Regions from separate parts of the Salinivibrio sp. IB574 genome, predicted to be linked through region 1. Evidence: predicted binding sites of a transcription regulator. Region 1 holds the regulator's gene; each other region holds the start of a gene.
The links. The regulator CRP, encoded in region 1, controls carbon source genes, mostly activating them, when cyclic AMP is high. The targets are predictions, from matches to a motif close to TGTGANNNNNNTCACA.
Positions count from the first base shown of each region.

Region 1 (4,372 bases):
TTTATGGCGCAGACCAAAAAGCCCAACTCGCGGAACAATTACAACGCCAGGCTGATGCCAAATCAGCGCTGGAAGAGGTAGAGCAAGAATGGATGGAGCGACAGGAAGAACTGGAAGCCATGGAGGCGGCATTCAATCAAGCCTAATTCCCGGCCAAGCGAATGCAGCCGACCTGTGGCAGTTTTGTTTGCAACACTATGGCAAGCAAGACGTCAAACAGGCGTGTCTTAAATTGCAAGATCAGCATCAGGGCAACGTCAACCTTGCCTTGTTGCTGGCTTGGTTGGAAAGCCATGGCTATGGCCTTGCCCCAGAGAGCCTCAGCCAACTTAAACAATCGCTCAGCCGCTCTGAGCATTTGCTGATTGCCTACCGCAACCTACGTCGCGATATCAAACCGCGCGTTGGCGCGGGACAATATAAAAAAATGCTGAATTTCGAGCTCAGCCTCGAGAAGTTCCAACAACAAGACCTCATCCACGCTTTGAATCAACAAACATGGCTGACCGAGTCGCCCTCGCCGTTGGCGTATTATTGCCGTCAGCTCTCGCCCTCGGCCAAATCGCTCTATCCCGCCCTGCGCGCCAGTGTGATCAAAGACGATGAGCAAGGAGACGCTGATGACACCCTTTGAACCGATTCCCAGCGCCCGTAATCCTCATCTACAAACCATCATGCCACGGCTGATGCGGCGGCAACATGCTGGTACGCTATTTGGCAGAGTATGCGGACGATCCGATTGTCTCCAGTGGCTGCGCCGTGTCACCCCCCTTAGACCTTGCCGCCTGCTCGTTACGCATTCAGCAAGGGTTCTCACGTGTCTACCAAGCGTACCTACTCCGCTCGATGCGGCAAACCCTGTCAGATAAGCTTACGCGACACGCCCAAGTAGGTCGCTGGCAAGCTGGCGAGCAGCCCCGTATTTCGACCTTATTCGAGTTTGATCAAACCGTCACCGCACCACTGCATGGATTTGAGGACGCACATCATTACTACCAGCAATGCAGTGGCTTATCCGTGTTGCCTGCGATCCGCGCCCCTTTGACCATCATTCATGCCAAAGACGATCCCTTTATGACCGACGCGGTGATCCCAACCACGCCATTACCGGCCAATATACGCTATCAACTCACTGACCATGGCGGACATGTTGGGTTTGTCACTGGCCATTGGCGTGCACCGCGTTTATGGTTGGAAGAGGCAGTGCCCGCGTGGATAGCTGAGCAACTCGACACCTGATGCCCCTATTCGTCATGATAAATTGTGACTGAACTGACATAGATACACTGCACCTACACGCATAATTCGGTAAAATGGGAGCTAATTCACAACCTAAGTACGGAGATGGCGTCCGTGCCATCCCGATGTCAGCAAAAGGTGATGTAGTATGATGGTTCCATGGCAATCTGTGCCAGCCGAGACCTTGACCAATTTAATTGAACACTTTGTGTTGCGGGAAGGGACAGATTACGGTGAGCAGGAAGTCAGCTTTGCTGAGAAAGTTGAACAAGTGCGTGAACAATTAAAATCCGGCGACGCCGTGATTGTATACTCTGAGCTGCATGAGACAGTGGATATTCGTCGTCAGCGCGATCTCAGACCGTAACACCGCCTCCCCTTGTGGGCTGCGGTGTAAATTCAGACTGATCAATGACAGGGCTCGTCATGTCGGCTAAACACCCAATCATCGCTGTGACCGGTTCATCCGGCGCAGGCACAACCACCACCTCCGAAGCGTTTCGTAAGATGTTCAATATGATGAACATCAAAGCCTCTTGGTTAGAGGGCGATAGCTTTCACCGCTTCACGCGGCCAGAAATGGATGTTGAGATCCGTAAAGCCCGTGAACAAGGTCGTCATATTAGCTACTTTGGCCCCACGGCCAACGACTTCCCACGCCTTGAGCAATTTTTTAAAGAATATGGCGAACAAGGCACAGGTAAATACCGTCGTTATCTACACACCTTTGATGAAGCCGTGCCTTATAACCAAATGCCGGGCACCTTCACTCCCTGGCAAGATCTGCCTGAAAATACCGACGTATTATTTTATGAAGGCTTGCATGGCGGGGTGGTGGATGGTGACGTCAATGTCGCCCAGCATGTTGATTTACTGATCGGCATGGTGCCTATCGTTAACTTGGAGTGGATTCAAAAGTTTGTCCGCGATACGCGCGACCGCGGCCATTCCCGCGAGGCCGTCACGGACTCGATCGTGCGCTCCATGGATGATTATTTGCACTACATTACGCCGCAGTTTTCTCGCACGCATATTAACTTCCAACGAGTCCCGACCGTAGACACTTCCAACCCGCTGAATGCAAAAGGGATCCCGTCACTCGACGAAAGCTTTGTCGTGATCCGCTTTCGTGGTATGAAGAACGTCGATTTTCCTTACTTACTGCAAATGATCAGTGGCGCGTTTATGTCTCGGCACAACACGCTGGTCGTGCCCGGCGGTAAAATGGGATTTGCAATGGAGCTGATTATTCGCCCCTTGATCCAACAGTTGATTGAGAAAGGCAAGATAGGTTAACCGCCGTAGCGCACTTAACGTGTATTACTTCTCAGGTCGTGATCTTAGCCACATTTTTGCCGAATTTTTAGGCGGTTGGCTTAGATCAAAATCAAGAAATCCAGATAGAAAAAAGATACACTCTTGTTAACATACAGTGAGCTTGTAGCCTGCGCCAAGACCTCGTATTCTGTGCATTGGACTGATGGGTTTCCATTCAGACAAAGACAGGACGTCGTTGCCGGGCAACACATGCAGAGGAAATAAGTTATATGGTTCCAGGAAAACCTCAAACAGACCCTACACTCGAGTGGTTCCTTTCACATTGTCATATTCACAAGTACCCGTCCAAAAGTACTCTGATCCATGCAGGGGAAAAGGCGGAGACCTTGTACTACATCGTGAAAGGTTCTGTGGCCGTACTAATCAAAGATGAAGAAGGCAAGGAGATGATCCTGTCTTACCTTAACCAAGGTGACTTCATCGGCGAACTTGGTCTGTTCGAAGAGGACCAAGAGCGCACCGCATGGGTACGTGCGAAATCACCTTGCGAAGTGGCAGAAATTTCATTCAAGAAATTCCGCCAGCTGATCCAAGTTAACCCAGACATTTTGATGCGTCTATCCTCTCAGATGGCGCGTCGCCTGCAAGTGACCAGCCAGAAAGTGGGAGACCTTGCCTTCCTGGACGTGACCGGCCGCATTGCGCAAACCCTACTGAACTTGGCGAAGCAACCTGACGCCATGACTCACCCTGATGGCATGCAAATCAAGATCACACGTCAAGAGATTGGTCAGATTGTTGGCTGTTCGCGTGAGACGGTTGGGCGTATCCTTAAAATGCTGGAAGAGCAGAACCTTATCTCAGCTCACGGTAAAACCATTGTGGTTTACGGCACACGCTAATCCTCGCGTGTTGCGACAAAACCGGCGCTTTTGCGTCGGTTTTTTTATTTTTATTGACTGGAAACTCATTACCTAAGTTCTACACTTCAAAAACGACCAATCTAACAACTGATTAACAGGATGTCGTTTATGAGAAGCTTACGTCAAACCCTTGCTGCATTGCTACTCGCGGCGGTTTCTTCAACTGCTGCGGCGAATATCACCATTGTCCATCCAGAACCACGGGCTGGCTCTGCCCTCGATTTATACGCTATCGACTTGATTGAGTTTTTAGCGGAAAAATCGGGTGAGTCTGTCACTTTACAGGCCTTTCAAGGCCAAATTGGCTCTCAGTCTCGTAAAGTGGAAATGCTGAAACAAGGACGACTGACGGTAGATTGGCTCGGGGCCGACCGTACCCTTGAGTCAGAGTTACTTCCCATCCGTTATCCAGTCTTTCGGGGTCTATTAGGCCATCGCTTGTTCATTACCAATCAAGCCACCGAACCCAAGCTTGCACAAATCAGTGACCAAGCAGGGCTCAATAATCTGACCATGATCCAAGGGCAAGGCTGGGCGGATGTGAAGGTCTTGCAGTCGGCGGGATTTCGGGTTCGAGAAATCTCAAGCTTTGAGAATATCTTTAAAGGCGTCGATACCGGACGGGCCGACCTCTTCCCGCGTGCGCTTATCGAACCTTTTAGCGAGCTGGCAGAGCGACCTCAATATACAAATCTGTTGGTTGATCCGCACTTAATGCTGATCTACCGCTTCCCAATGTTCTTGTTTGTATCGCCCCAAAACCCAGAGGTAGCGACCATGCTCAACGATGCGTTTGCGGCCGCCTATCAAGACGGATCCTTCATCGAATTTTTTGAGAATGCCCCTCTGGTAAAAGAGACCTTTGAGAAAGCCAATATTGGTGAGCGCACGTTTATTCGGGTCGACAACCCACATCTGAGTAATGAGACTCA
Region 1 covers NZ_MUFN01000025.1:51,545-55,916, reverse strand. Annotated here, with positions in the region: gene BZJ17_RS12795 (ABC transporter ATP-binding protein) at 1-146, shown strand, start outside; gene BZJ17_RS12790 (TIGR02444 family protein) at 89-634, shown strand; gene BZJ17_RS12785 (hypothetical protein) at 700-1,239, shown strand; gene BZJ17_RS12780 (YheU family protein) at 1,388-1,606, shown strand; gene BZJ17_RS12775 (phosphoribulokinase) at 1,666-2,535, shown strand; gene crp (cAMP-activated global transcriptional regulator CRP) at 2,787-3,419, shown strand; gene BZJ17_RS12765 (hypothetical protein) at 3,549-4,372, shown strand, end outside.

Region 2 (4,372 bases), on a different contig from region 1:
CTAAGCCGACCCATAGCCAGCCAAGGCTGTTCCAAAGCCAGCGCCAACGGGGGGAAGAAGATGGCAGTGAGTGTTGCATGCTGTGGTCTCGCAAAGTTCTGGCCTGACGGTGAAATGAAACACATTTACAAGTGTAGTGACCCTCACCCGGCCAGTACAGCACAATACCGCATTTAACCGCTGATCGTGACCTATTGAATATTTAACGACCAAATAAAATACCAATCCAAGTCAGGCTTGCTGGCAAGGTGGGAATGAGGAGTACCAGCAAAAATCCAATGAAATACTTCAGACTATACGGCTCTTTAAAATCATGTTCCATTTTGTAATCTCTACTCACAACAACTTAACAACAGTGAGGCGCTACTATAGCTCAGCTTTCAACCGCTAAAAACGGACCTTTTGTAAGGTTTTATCGCTATTCTTGATTTACATCAGGGTAACAAGTGGGGTCCATGATCCATGATAAACGTCATTTCAGCCAATCAAGCGAACTGACCATGGATACAAAAACCCTCGCACAGCTTCGGCGTGAGCTCGAAACCGAGCAAGCGGAGCTGATCGCAACCTTAACCACTCGATTACGAGAAGATTGGGAAAAGGAATGCGATAATCTCAATGTGACTGACTTAATTAAAGAAAGTCAAAGCCTGCCGGGCGCAATTCGTTGCCTAGGCGATCGTTTAGAGAAAGTGGACGCCTCTTTGTGTGCCATGGATTTGGAGATCTACGGCCTGTGTGCCGATTGTGAGAGCCAAATACCGCTCAGTGATTTGATGCAAGATGCGGCAGAGCAACGTTGTCCTCAATGTCGTACATCAAATTATTACCATCACGATCCCGCGCAGCGTCGTGTTGCGACGGACCCTCACTAAATCGGTGATGCTGTGTCGGTCTACTTTCGCTTGTAGCCTGTCTCTCGCTGTTTAAGCGACGAACGCCCAGCTTTGGCTGGGCGTTTTTTTGCGTTTGAGTCAAACGAAGCCACATTATTCTTGGTCGATAATCCAGCGGCGGAAAGACTTGCGTTCTTGATCGCTAGCTTTGGTATACCAAAGTTTAAGTTGTGAGAGCGCATCGCCCTTGATGGATGCTTTGCCTTCCTCATCCACCTCGACCAAAACATCATTGAGGTTTTTGCTTTCACCTTGGTCGAAAATAATGCCATTGGCACGGTTATAGTCAGCCACTAACGCTTCCATATCCGCGTAAGCAGCAAAGCCGTCACCTTTAAGCTCAGTCGCTTTCAAGGGCATCACATCGCCACTCTCAAACTCCGCTTGCCATTGTGGGCCTGAAGCAAAATAGCTCGACGCTTGGCTTTGTGCCGAAAGGCGGGTATCAATATCAATAGTGGCATCACGTCCATCGACATTAAAATCAAACACATAAGGGCGAGACGTAAAAACTACGTCTTTGCTACCGCGCTTGACTTCCCCTTCGTAGCGCATCACTAACTGGTGTGTGCCATCGCTCAGCTCAACACTTTGCTGAGGTGCCCAGCTGTCAAATTTTACTTCAGTGCCATCAATTACTAAAAACTCGACACCCCGTGCTGAGGTAATCGTTGCGGCCTGAGCGACACCTGATAACAGGGTAACACCCAGCGCTAGCCCAGCCCATTTCAACTGCTTCATTATTCTTTTCTCACTGATTCGCCAAAACCATGAATAAAAAAGCCGCCCGAAGGCGGCTTTTTAAAACGAGTACTACATACTGTAGCGGTATCGTTAAGCTCGATTAGAACTTAACTTCCATACCTGCAACGTAGCCCCAGTCTGCGTGGTCTGCATCGGTGTCACCCACTTCCGCGTAAACTTTTGCATTGCTGTGCAGCGCATAAGTTACGTTCGCGTAGTAGCCAGTCACGTCTTCAGCGCTATCGTTGTCTTGGTTGTCGATGCCGATAGCAAAAGTAGTTTTGCCATGAGTGTAATCAGCAGCTACTGAGAAGAAATCTGCTTCTTCTTTTACTGAACCAGTGTCAACGGTGTTAACACCGTAAGACGCTGCAAGACCTACATTCTCGATGCCTTTGTATTCTACTTCTAGGTTGTAGTTTTCTACGTCACCTGTGCTTGAGTATGCAAAATCATCACCGTTAACTGCCGCATCATCCGCGTAGTAGTAGTAAACGCGCATGTCTAGATCAGCAACACGGTAGCCTAGACGGCCGTCATAAATTTTGTACTCGTCAGTACCTTCCTTACCATCGCTGTTCTGCAGAGTAGAGAAGCCGGCGTAGAAAGAACCATTGTCATAAACATACTTGGCGACTTGATCACCCTCAGTACGCAAAGTACCGTTAGATACCACGCTCAGCTCGTAGTCTTTGGTGATGCCCATGTCATCGTTGATCAGCAGTTGACGACCGAAGGTGATAGTACCCCAGTTGTCGCCTTTAAAGCCAACGTACAGCTCATCGTTTGTGGTGCTGCCGTCTTCGAATTTAAATGCGAAGTGACCGATAGCTGCTAGGTCGTCAGAAACTGCAACTTCAGTGTTAACCGCGAAGTCACCGTCATCTAGACGCCATTTAGCATTTTGATCTGAACCGATTTCTTGCATGTACTGGACTTCTGCTGCACCAGACGCGTCTACTTTAACGCCGTCTGCGTCATACAGGTTGATGCTTGCAGATGCTGAGCCAGCAGCCAGCAGAGCTGGAACTGCCATTGCTAGAATAGTCTTTTTCATGGTTAATCCACTGCCTTTTCTATTTAGTCATTATGAGTTCCTTCGTGGAACTCTGTTATGTGGTGGCTGTCATAATGCTGTAAAGAACAAAATGCCAATCCACTGAAACTTCGTGGCTAATCGTGCAGAACATTCTGGGTTCTGTCAACTAACTCGAAACCGTGCAAATCATAACCCACAAAACATAAAAAACAAATAGTTAGCCAGCCCAACTGAATAGAGATCACATTTATTGTGAGTGCGCACATCAATTCCGCAAAAAGTTAGTCGCACAACAAATCAGCATAAATATCTAATAATTGATTAATCAAAGACAATTAATAGGATAAAAAACTATTCAATAGCTTAAAATAGGTGTGTTGCCAATTGGTTGATTGTTCAGCGAGATTGGATTGATTGGTTCAATATAAATTCGTGACTGGGATCTCATTAATGTAAAGAAATCTTGCAGTTCGGGATCGTTTTCACGTTTTTGAGTCGTGTTATACTACCCGCCACTCTTCCTTAGCCGGACTTATTGATGCTTAGCCCTGCCGTAAAATCAGACATCCGTGCGTGCTATCAAACCCTACAAGCGCAACTTCCCCATTTTGTCCCTAGAAAGGTACAAAACTATCTCGTGGCAGAGCTTGCAAAAACGCTAGCAGGCGATTATGACAACAAGCGCCGGCTATTTGTGGCGGAGGCGGGTACGGGTGTGGGCAAATCGATGGCTTATCTTATGGGGGCCATCCCCTTTGCACTAAATAACAATAAAAAAGTGGTGATTTCGACCGCGACAGTGGCTTTGCAAGAGCAGTTAGCCAATAAAGACATTCCATTTTTTCGTCGCATCTGCCCAAAACCGTTTGATTTTATTCTGGCAAAAGGGCGCCAACGATATTGCTGTGCGCACAAATTGAGTGCGGTGGCGGACACAGACAGCATCCAAGGCGCGCTGTTCACCCAAAAGCCCAAGCAAAACGAGCAACGGCTACTCAATGACATGTACTCGGCATTTAGCCACGGGAAATGGGATGGCGACCGCGATAGTTGGCCTAAGCCGATTGCCGATCACCTCTGGCAAGCCATTGCATCAGACAAACATACCTGCCACGCTGGGTTGCACGCTCATCGTCAGTGCCCCTTCGCCAAAGCACGCGACGCGATGGACAAAGCGGATATCGTGGTCGTCAATCACAGTCTGTTACTGGCCGATCTCGAGCTAGGTGGCGGGGTGATCTTGCCCGAACCCGAGCAATGTCTTTATATGATTGATGAAGCCCATCATTTACCCACAGTCGCTCGCGACTTTTCGGCCGCCAATGCCAGTTTACTCGGGGCGACTGGATGGCTGGAAAAGCTCAACCAAGCCACGGTTAAGCTCGGTAATACCGCGGATATGAAGCGCGCAAACCGCTTCGTGGATAGCTTATTAGACGCGATCCAAGTGCTGATCCCCACTTTACGCGACACTAACCAAATTATTAGTGGGTTACCCCTCAATGAGGATGGCTGCTACCGTTTCGTTGATGGCGAACTGCCTGATGCCTTGGTAGAACCCTGCCAGCAATTGAAGCAGGCGAGTAAAAAAGCCAACCAGAGCTTGGCGAAAATTCACGATTTGATCAACGAGCGACTGAAAGAAAATGACATTTCGGCCAAGCTCGCCGACCCTGCGCTTGCGGAAAGTGCC
Region 2 covers NZ_MUFN01000021.1:16,141-20,512, reverse strand. Annotated here, with positions in the region: gene BZJ17_RS11325 (YbaN family protein) at 1-79, opposite strand, end outside; gene BZJ17_RS11320 (hypothetical protein) at 501-875, shown strand; gene BZJ17_RS11315 (DUF2057 domain-containing protein) at 990-1,637, opposite strand; gene BZJ17_RS11310 (porin) at 1,741-2,697, opposite strand; gene dinG (ATP-dependent DNA helicase DinG) at 3,218-4,372, shown strand, end outside.
Region 2: a site for CRP is predicted at 3,111-3,126, ahead of dinG (ATP-dependent DNA helicase DinG). Genes of this name have one in related genera too.

Region 3 (4,372 bases), on a different contig from region 1:
CGTGATACTGACGGGATTCCCAGTGCGTGATAAAGAACACGGCGGCGATAATAATGCCGGCCCCTAGCCATAATCGACCGGGTGGAACCCAGCTAAAGACTAACCAGCCAAATAACACATTTAACGGCAATTTGGCGTGATCAAACGGCTGAACAAATGAAGCATCTGCAACGGCATAGGCCTTGGCGATGGCCCATTGGGCTAAGGCGGTGAGCAGGCCAGCACCGATCAGCATCCACCATGCTGTCGCACTTGCTGGTAGCGTCCAATCCGGTACGGCAAGCACCAAATTAAAAGGCGTGATCAATAGCAACAGGTAGACCACCATAGTTGTTGGCGGATCATAGGCGGATAAACGTTTGACCATCAGCGAATAGGTGGCCCAAAAAAACGCAGCGCCGACAGGCAATAAGGTGGCCCACGTAAATCCTTCTGACCAAGGCTCCAAGATAATCATCGCACCACAGAAACCCGCGAGGGTTGCTAAGCTGCGAGCGATACCGACACGTTCTCGTAAAAATAACCCAGAACCGATGGTGGCAAATAAGGGAGAAGTCATCAGTAGAGCAATACCTTGCCAAATCGGTACAGGGTAGGCGAGGGCCCACAGCCACAGTTGAATGCCAATCACCGAGATAAACACGCGCAGACAGTGTTTTCCTAAATGTTCTGTTTTTAATGCGTGGCGTACACCCAGCTGTTTCAGCCACGGGATCATGGCAACCAGTGCGATCGCATATTGAATAAAGGCAACGGTGGTTGACGGCAAGCCGAGTTTAAAACTGACGTATTGTGAGAGGCTATTAACCAGCGCAAAACAGAGGCCGGCGATCAACATCCAGGCAGCACCTTGGATGGGATTATGAATTTGTTTCATCGCTGTGGTTATCCGAAAAAAGATGCTCGGATAGTAGCGTAAAACAGGCCGCAGAGCGACTAGAAATCAATGCGGCCTGATGTTTTGTATTAAGCTCTTAACCCTGCATATAACAAGGGAATGTCGGGATTAATGGCATCCAAGCTCGCTTGGGTATCGGCCAGATGGCTCACGGTACTGTTCACCACTTCGGCTAATGCCACAGAGGCAATCTGATCCCACGAGTAGCCCGCCATATTGGCGGCAATTAAAGCAACTTGAAGCGGAGGCAAACTCGGATTAAAGGCCGCATTCTCGGCATACATTCCTTTAAATACACGGCCATCGCTTGTTTCAATCGCGACACCGCTGTAGTTGCCCGAATAAGGTGCATGGCTAATGTTCGCCGCTTCAACGGCTTGTTTAAGCAGAGGATCGTCAATATCGTCCGCCGTTAAGCCTTGCGTTTGGTCGGCAAGCAGTCGCGCTTCAATACCTAGGTCGGCAGGGCCAAATGCTTCGGGAAGATAAGTGTGCAGTGATTTAGCGTCCGATTTAGGCAGTTGAATCACTAAGTCCTCAGCACCATTTAACTCGTTCATAAACTGGCGACAATGGCCGCAAGGACTGTAATTAATGGTGATGTCGGTTAAGCGCGTCGCCCCTTTGGTCCATGCGTGGCTGATCGCAGATTGCTCTGCATGCACGGTTTGTCCGAGTTGAACGCCAGTCAGTTCGATATTTGCACCTAGGTATAACGTGCCATCTTCTCCTCTGACTATCGCCCCAACATTGAAACGAGAAATGGCTGTCACAGCATAGGCTGCGGCCAGCGGGAGTAAAGCAAGGCGCAATGCCGCGCCAGACAGACCACTCGCGGCTTCCATATCTGCCACTTGCGCGGGCGTAAAGGTCGCATCAAACGCCGATGCGTGAAGCCATTCCGAGACGGTGCTCTGTAGTGAGTCTGGCAATTGTGTCAGTGCGTCAATGAGTGCGGTTCGCATAGCATCACTTCTAAATGGTTAACGGCCTATCAGTGTAGAGAAGCGATCTTGATAAATGTGTGAGTAACATCACGCATACAATGCAAATATGATCTTGTTGCTCAAACTTAGAGTGACGTCAAAATTTTTAAGCCTGTAAATACAGTCACTATGATTGCTTTTAAATACAGTCACGAAGCTTGCTATTCCGGTTGCCAGTCCACGTAGGGGCGATGAACTTTATAATACTCACGCGCTAATGCGCCACTGTCACGCAGGCGAGTGATCAACGCGGTGAGGTAGGCATCAATGGCCTGACCTTTCTTTCCTTTGGGGATCACAAATACATCTTGAAAATCAGCAAAATGTGCGCGGCGAATATTGGTTAGCCCTAACTGCTTGAGCATCATATCGGCTTCTTCTTGTGCCCAAACAAACCCATCAATGCGGCCAGCGGCGAGACGGCGCAAGGATTGTTCTATGCCGTGCGAACGTTCGACTTTAAACGGCATGTAGTAAGGCACTGCCTCAATCGTATAAGGTCTCGGATTAGCCCATAGGACATCAACGGGGAGGGGATTATTCTTATGGGTATATAAAACATGGGTGACATCGCCAAACGACTCACTGCTAAATGCAAAGGGCAAATCGGTGACTGTTTTCGTTGGGCGCACGGCGGGCAGCATTAAATCGGCACTGCCTTGTACGATACCATTAATCGCGCGATGAATGGGAAATACGGTGATTTCGATTTGTGTGTTCGGATCTTGGTCATCGAGAAAGCGTACAAAATCCACGAACGGCCCTGACCCGTCAAGGTTTATCAGTCCCGGCAGTTCCCCCATGTGGATCACCAATGTGTGTGGAGGGGCGTCACTGTTCGATGGCTGCGCCTGTATCGGTGACGGCCCTATCAAGAAAAGCACTAACGCGCTGAGCAGCGCGCCGACTCGTCCTGCTTGGATCGGCATATTAAGGTTGCCAATCATCATAGGGAGCATGAATTTTCCTGTGTTGCTGCTCTAGCTCACCGCTTTCGATGAGAGGTGTGAGCAATTGGGTTAGGTAGGCATCGATCTCTTCTCCCGCTTCACCTTTCGGGATCATAAAGACATCTTCCATATCCGCGAATAACTCGCGCTTAATATCGGTATAGCCAAGCTCTCTCAACACTTGGTCGGCTTCGGTTTGCGCCCAAATAAAGGCATCTATCCTGCCATTATGCAGCCGTTTAAGTGACTGGCGTATGCTGTGAGAGCGGACCACTTCAAAATCAAAGTCATGAGGAATGGATTCAATAATGTAACCATCTGGATTGGCTTTTAGCAGCGTTGCATTCAGTGGCTTAGATTTATGGGTATAGAGCACGTGCGGAACAACGCCAAAAGAGACGGTGCTAAAGGCAAAGGGTAGATCACTGATATCTTCTTTTAATGGACGAATAGCAGGGAGCGCGATATCGGCTTGGCCTCGAGAGATATTGTTGATCGCGCGAAAAATTGGATAAATGCTGATCGTGATGTCTGTACTCGGATCTTGGGCGTCGAGATAACGAGCAAAATCGACAAAGGCGCCGGAGCCATCAAAATTAATCAGTCCCGGAATTTCTCCCATGTGCAAGGTTATCGTGCGGTTCGCTTCCTGTTGAGCCAATGCTGAGAGACTGATCAACATGGCGACTAGCGTGACAACAACCAATGATACTGATTTCGTGAGCATAGGCCCCTCCATACAACAAACTGGCTCTGGGCTGTTCGGGTTTACCCAAGCATGTTATTTACATCGACTGATCGGCTTATGTGAGTAATGCTGTTATTCCAATAATCACGGTTGCAGCGCTAAGTAACACAATCAGTGGTTTGGTGATACTAAAGTCTGCCGCTTGTAAATCATCTGGCTTGGCGAGCGATGGTGGCTCATCGGCTTGTGGCTGCGTTCTCGGTGCGGGTCGATGCGACAAGGTTTGTTGGGGCAAGGCAACGCGGTAGCCAAACTCGCCTACCACTTCAAAGGGCAAGCACTTTTTGCCGTTACGATAGGACTTTGCCATTAAAGACGTCACCACACTTTGGTGCTGCGCAAACGAGCTATCCGGTAATGCAACTTGCTTAAATAGCGTGCGGCTGGATAGCACTTCTCCCGCGTAGTAGCAAAGCATTTCTAGCATGCGTGACTCTTCGTAGGACAGTACCGTGATGGTTTGGTCGGTCCAATATAAGGTTCTGCTTTCTGGTTCGAAATCAACATCCGCAAATCGATAACAGCGCGTATTCACTTTGGTTGTCATAATTGAGCCCACTCCACACGATACTCTTTTTAAAAGTGTGGACTCAAATCACGGTTCTGCAACTAGAATATGGACGTTTTTTTTGGTAGACGAAGTTGGACAGCGTGTGAGGAAATTTTGAAAAGCGATTATCTATCAGAAAGATAGTAGGCTTTCCCTTGCCAGCGGCTCCGATGATACCACGGCAAGGGAAGCAAAATTAACTGACCAAGGATTCCACATAATGGTACACCGCTTTGAGGA
Region 3 covers NZ_MUFN01000001.1:127,975-132,346, forward strand. Annotated here, with positions in the region: gene BZJ17_RS00565 (DMT family transporter) at 1-877, opposite strand, end outside; gene cdd (cytidine deaminase) at 967-1,863, opposite strand; gene BZJ17_RS00575 (ABC transporter substrate-binding protein) at 2,046-2,843, opposite strand; gene BZJ17_RS00580 (hypothetical protein) at 2,815-3,561, opposite strand; gene BZJ17_RS00585 (hypothetical protein) at 3,638-4,129, opposite strand; gene sbcB (exodeoxyribonuclease I) at 4,329-4,372, opposite strand, start outside.
Region 3: a site for CRP is predicted at 1,922-1,937, ahead of cdd (cytidine deaminase). Genes of this name have one in related genera too.

Region 4 (4,372 bases), on a different contig from region 1:
AAAGCGGGTGATTGCCTCTGAGCGGATAACACGCGCTTCTTCTATTCCTTTGTGGGAAAGCATTTTATCGCGCAGTGTATTTCGTTGGCTAATCGTACCGGTCAGCATCAACATATTCAGGCTATCGAAATAGTTGGATGCTTTGTCGAGCGTCTGCTCGCTGACTATCGACGTCATCAGCGCTTTTTGCTGATGCGATTGATAGGCCAACGAAGTCACAAGCACCAGAGCGAAGACGAGGAAGAGGGAGAGAAGAAGTTTGCTCGCTAGAGTCATGCGCATGAGTCAACCGTTTGTTATTAACTTATAAGTTTATCAATTGAAGTCTGTAGCCACTATGTTAAACCGTGTGATAAGGGATGCTGCTAATCCCGTATAAAATGTGTGATTTCATCGACGTAAATTGTCGCACCTTTGCGACGGGTAACGGTTTGTCGCTTTCAATAATGCTGAGCATCTGGGGATAGAGATTGTGTCGATGCAGGAAGTTGAGTAGCATGCGCCATCTTGTTGTTGATGGGATTTGGCAGTATGACAACTGAACTGTTTAAAGAATTTACTTTTGAGGCTGCACACCACTTACCGAATGTGCCAGAAGGGCACAAATGTGGGCGCTTACATGGTCACTCGTTTATGGTGCGCTTGTATGTAGAAGGGGATGTTGACCCACACACAGGCTGGGTGATCGACTTCGCTGACATTAAAGCCGCTTTCAAGCCTATCTATGATCGCCTTGACCACTACTATCTCAATGAGATTGAAGGGCTGGAAAACCCAACCAGCGAAGTGTTGGCGCGTTGGATATGGCAACAGGTTAAGCCAAACCTGCCTTTATTAAGTAAGGTAATGGTGAAAGAAACCTGTACCGCAGGCTGCACCTATCGCGGCGAATAAACAAAAGCCGAGTGATAGCACTCGGCTTTTTGATCGATATTCTTCATGTCGTGCGGTCGAACTCGCCCGCGAAGTGTCGGCCGACACCCGAGTTTTTATCTATTTGTGCTAGGCAATGTTTAAATATTTATGCGTTTGTATCGACAAGCGCCAGCCGCGCGCAATACAGATATCAATACACAGCTTAGTGGCGCGCGGCTTTTGACTGACCGGTTGTAGCGCAATGGTTGCCTTTGGTGACGGTGGGCAGTGCTCAAGTAGGGTATCTAACTGTGCAATGTCTTTCTCGGTGCCCACAGGATGTTTGATTTCGTTCGCGCGCGCCATCGCACTGGCCAGTACCGGTAATTTGCCGCGCATATTGATTTTAGGTGATACCGTGACCCAAGTCTGCGGACTGGCTTTAACCTCGTACGTACCACTGGTTTCAATTTGGCACTGACACCCAACCGCTTCTAGCGCGTTGGTTAAGAGTTCCAAGTCGTATAGGCACGGCTCTCCCCCAGTAATCACAATGTGTTTAGCCTGATAGCGTTGGGTGATTTCTGTCGCAATATCTTTCGCACTCAGCCAGCACCAAGCAGGCGAGTCTTCTGACTTATCGATAATAAATATCTTGTCTTGCTGATCGTTATCATCGGTTTCCCATGTTTGCTTGGTATCGCACCAAGCGCAGCCGACAGGGCAACCTTGCAAGCGGACAAAGACGGAGGGCACGCCAGTAAATGTGCCTTCTCCCTGAATAGTTTCAAAAATTTCGTTTACTCGGTACATCATGCTTTCTGGCGGTTCGATTCGACGGCGCATTATGCCAATTTATCCTCTGCAGATCTTGCTTTTTCACGATTGATTGGATTTTTACCATAGTTACTAAATCGTATGGTTTCGTGAGGCTAAACGCGATTTTCACACCTGAAAGTGATAGATATCACGCGGCGACCTAATTGTGCTTCACAATTAGTTCGCAAAGTAAAAAAATTCAATTATACGCATCATCATGAATAGGATCGCCAGATCCCAGCAGTAATAGGACAGGGCATGATTATTGGGCAGCCGGGGCATATTGATCATATCAAGCGCAAAAATGCCGGCACAGTTTACAACTTGATCGACCGCTTTGGGCCTATCTCGCGCATCGAGCTTTCCAAACGCAGCCAGCTGGCACCTGCCAGCATTACTAAAATTGTCCGTGAGCTAATGGACGCACACCTTGTCAAAGAAACACAAATTCAAGAAACCAGTATGCGTGGTCGGCCCGCCGTTGGGTTGATGCTGGACAATGACGGGTGGCAATTCTTATCGATGCGTTTAGGCCGCGGCTACCTAACGATGGCTTTGCACTCGTTAAGCAGTGAAATTCTGATACAAGAGCGCCATGAGTTGGCGGTTATGCCTCAAGAGGCCTTGCTAGCGACCGTTGTCGAGTACGTTAAAGCCTTCTTTTCGCGTCATCATGAAGTGGTGGACCGCGTGACAAGTATCGCGGTGTCTTTGCCAGGCTTAGTGAATAGTGCGCAAGGAACGGTCATTCAAATGCCGCACTTTGAGGTTAGCCATATGCCATTGGGGCCCGTCCTGCATCGAGAAACAGGATTACCCGTTTTTGTGGGTAATGATACCCGCTCGTGGGCGCTGGCTGAAAAGTTATTTGGTAACGCAAAAGAATCAGATAGCGCGGTGCTGATTGCCGTTCATAATGGTGTTGGGGCTGGGATCATCCTAGAAGGAAAAGTACTCCAAGGGCGCGTGGGGAATGTGGGTGAGCTGGGTCATATTCAAGTGAAGCCATTTGGTAAGCGATGCTTTTGTGGCAACTATGGTTGCTTGGAAACCGTTGCAAGTTTGGCCGCGGTCATTGAGCAGGTAGAAACCTTGCTCGCAGAGGGGCACCCTAGTCAATTGCGCGGTAAAACCCTCACTATCGACGTGATTTGTGATGCCGCCGTCGCCGGTGACGCGTTGGCGCAACGCGTGATTACAGAGCTTGGTCATCACCTAGGGACAGCGATCGCCATCGTGGTGAATTTATTTAATCCGGAAAAAATATTATTCGGCGGCGAGTTTAACCGGGCTAAATCGGTGCTCTATCCAGCAATCATGGAATGCTTAAAGACGCAAACCATCCCCTTATACAGCCAAAACTTACTGCTGGAAGAAAGTTATTTCTACACGCAAGCGACTATGCCGGGCGCTGCGATGGTGAAACAAGCCATGTACGACGGCAAACTACTCATGAAGGTACTGGAAGGCTAAGGCTAGGAACGAGGCTATAAACGAAAAAAGCAGGTGCCAAGCACCTGCTTTTTGTATCAAGCCTGAATGGGAGCGCTATCCGCCTTATGCCGATAAAACGCCCTTTATCGGCTTATCCGTTTTTACGCTCTTCACCCATACAGGCTGCAGCAGTAAAGACTACGTCTGTTGAGCTATTAAGCCCCGTTTCTGCCGAATCTTGCAACACACCAATGGTAAAGCCAACACCGACCACTTCCATGGCAATTTCGTGCGGGATACCAAACAAGTTACACGCCAGTGGGATCAGCAAGAGCGAGCCGCCTGCAACGCCTGAGGCACCGCACGCAGACACTGCGGCAACAATGCTAAGCAGAATTGCAGTGGCAATATCCACTTCAATTCCCAAGGTATGTACAGCGGCGAGTGTAAGAACCGTGATGGTGATTGCCGCGCCACCCATGTTGATCGTTGCCCCGAGTGGAATCGAGACAGAGTAAGTATCTTCATCAAGTTTTAGCTTACGGCACAACTGCATATTCACAGGGATGTTCGCGGCTGAGCTACGGGTAAAGAAGGCGGTAAGGCCACTTTCACGTAGGCAGCGGAAAACCAGTGGATACGGATTTTGGCGCGTTTTATAAAACACGATCAGTGGGTTAACGATCAACGCGATCGTTGCCATACTGCCAAGGAGCACGCCAAGCAAATGAATGTAGCCAAGCAGCGCATCAAAACCACTTTGTGCCAAGGTGTTGGCGACAAGGCCAAAAATACCGATGGGCGCAAAACGGATCACGAAGCGCACAATCATAGACACGCCTTCAGACACGTCAGAGAAGACGCGTTTGGTCTCGCTTGATGCATGGTGTAAGGCAATGCCCAAACCAATCGCCCACGCGAGAATACCGATATAGTTACCGGACATCAGAGCGTTGACTGGGTTATCGACAATATTAAACAGCAAGGTGTTTAGTACTTGGGTAATGCCTTCCGGTGGCGCGACAGCTGCATCGGTTGCGGCAAACTGTAAGGTCGTCGGAAACAAAAAGCTCATGGTAACCGCGGTCAAGGATGCCGCCAGCGTGCCGAGCAGGTAGAGGAAAATAATCGGGCGCATGTTGGCGCGCTGACCTTTCTTTTGGTTAGCGATAGAGGCAGCAACCAAAACGAAGACCAAAATGGGTGCAACTGCTTTCAGTGCGCTAACAAAAAGCTTACCAAGCAAACCTGCTGTGCTCGCCAA
Region 4 covers NZ_MUFN01000001.1:16,882-21,253, forward strand. Annotated here, with positions in the region: gene BZJ17_RS00075 (methyl-accepting chemotaxis protein) at 1-282, opposite strand, end outside; gene queD (6-carboxytetrahydropterin synthase QueD) at 532-894, shown strand; gene queE (7-carboxy-7-deazaguanine synthase QueE) at 1,003-1,668, opposite strand; gene BZJ17_RS00090 (ROK family protein) at 1,933-3,147, shown strand; gene sstT (serine/threonine transporter SstT) at 3,260-4,372, opposite strand, start outside.
Region 4: a site for CRP is predicted at 1,812-1,827, ahead of BZJ17_RS00090 (ROK family protein). Genes of this name have one in related genera too.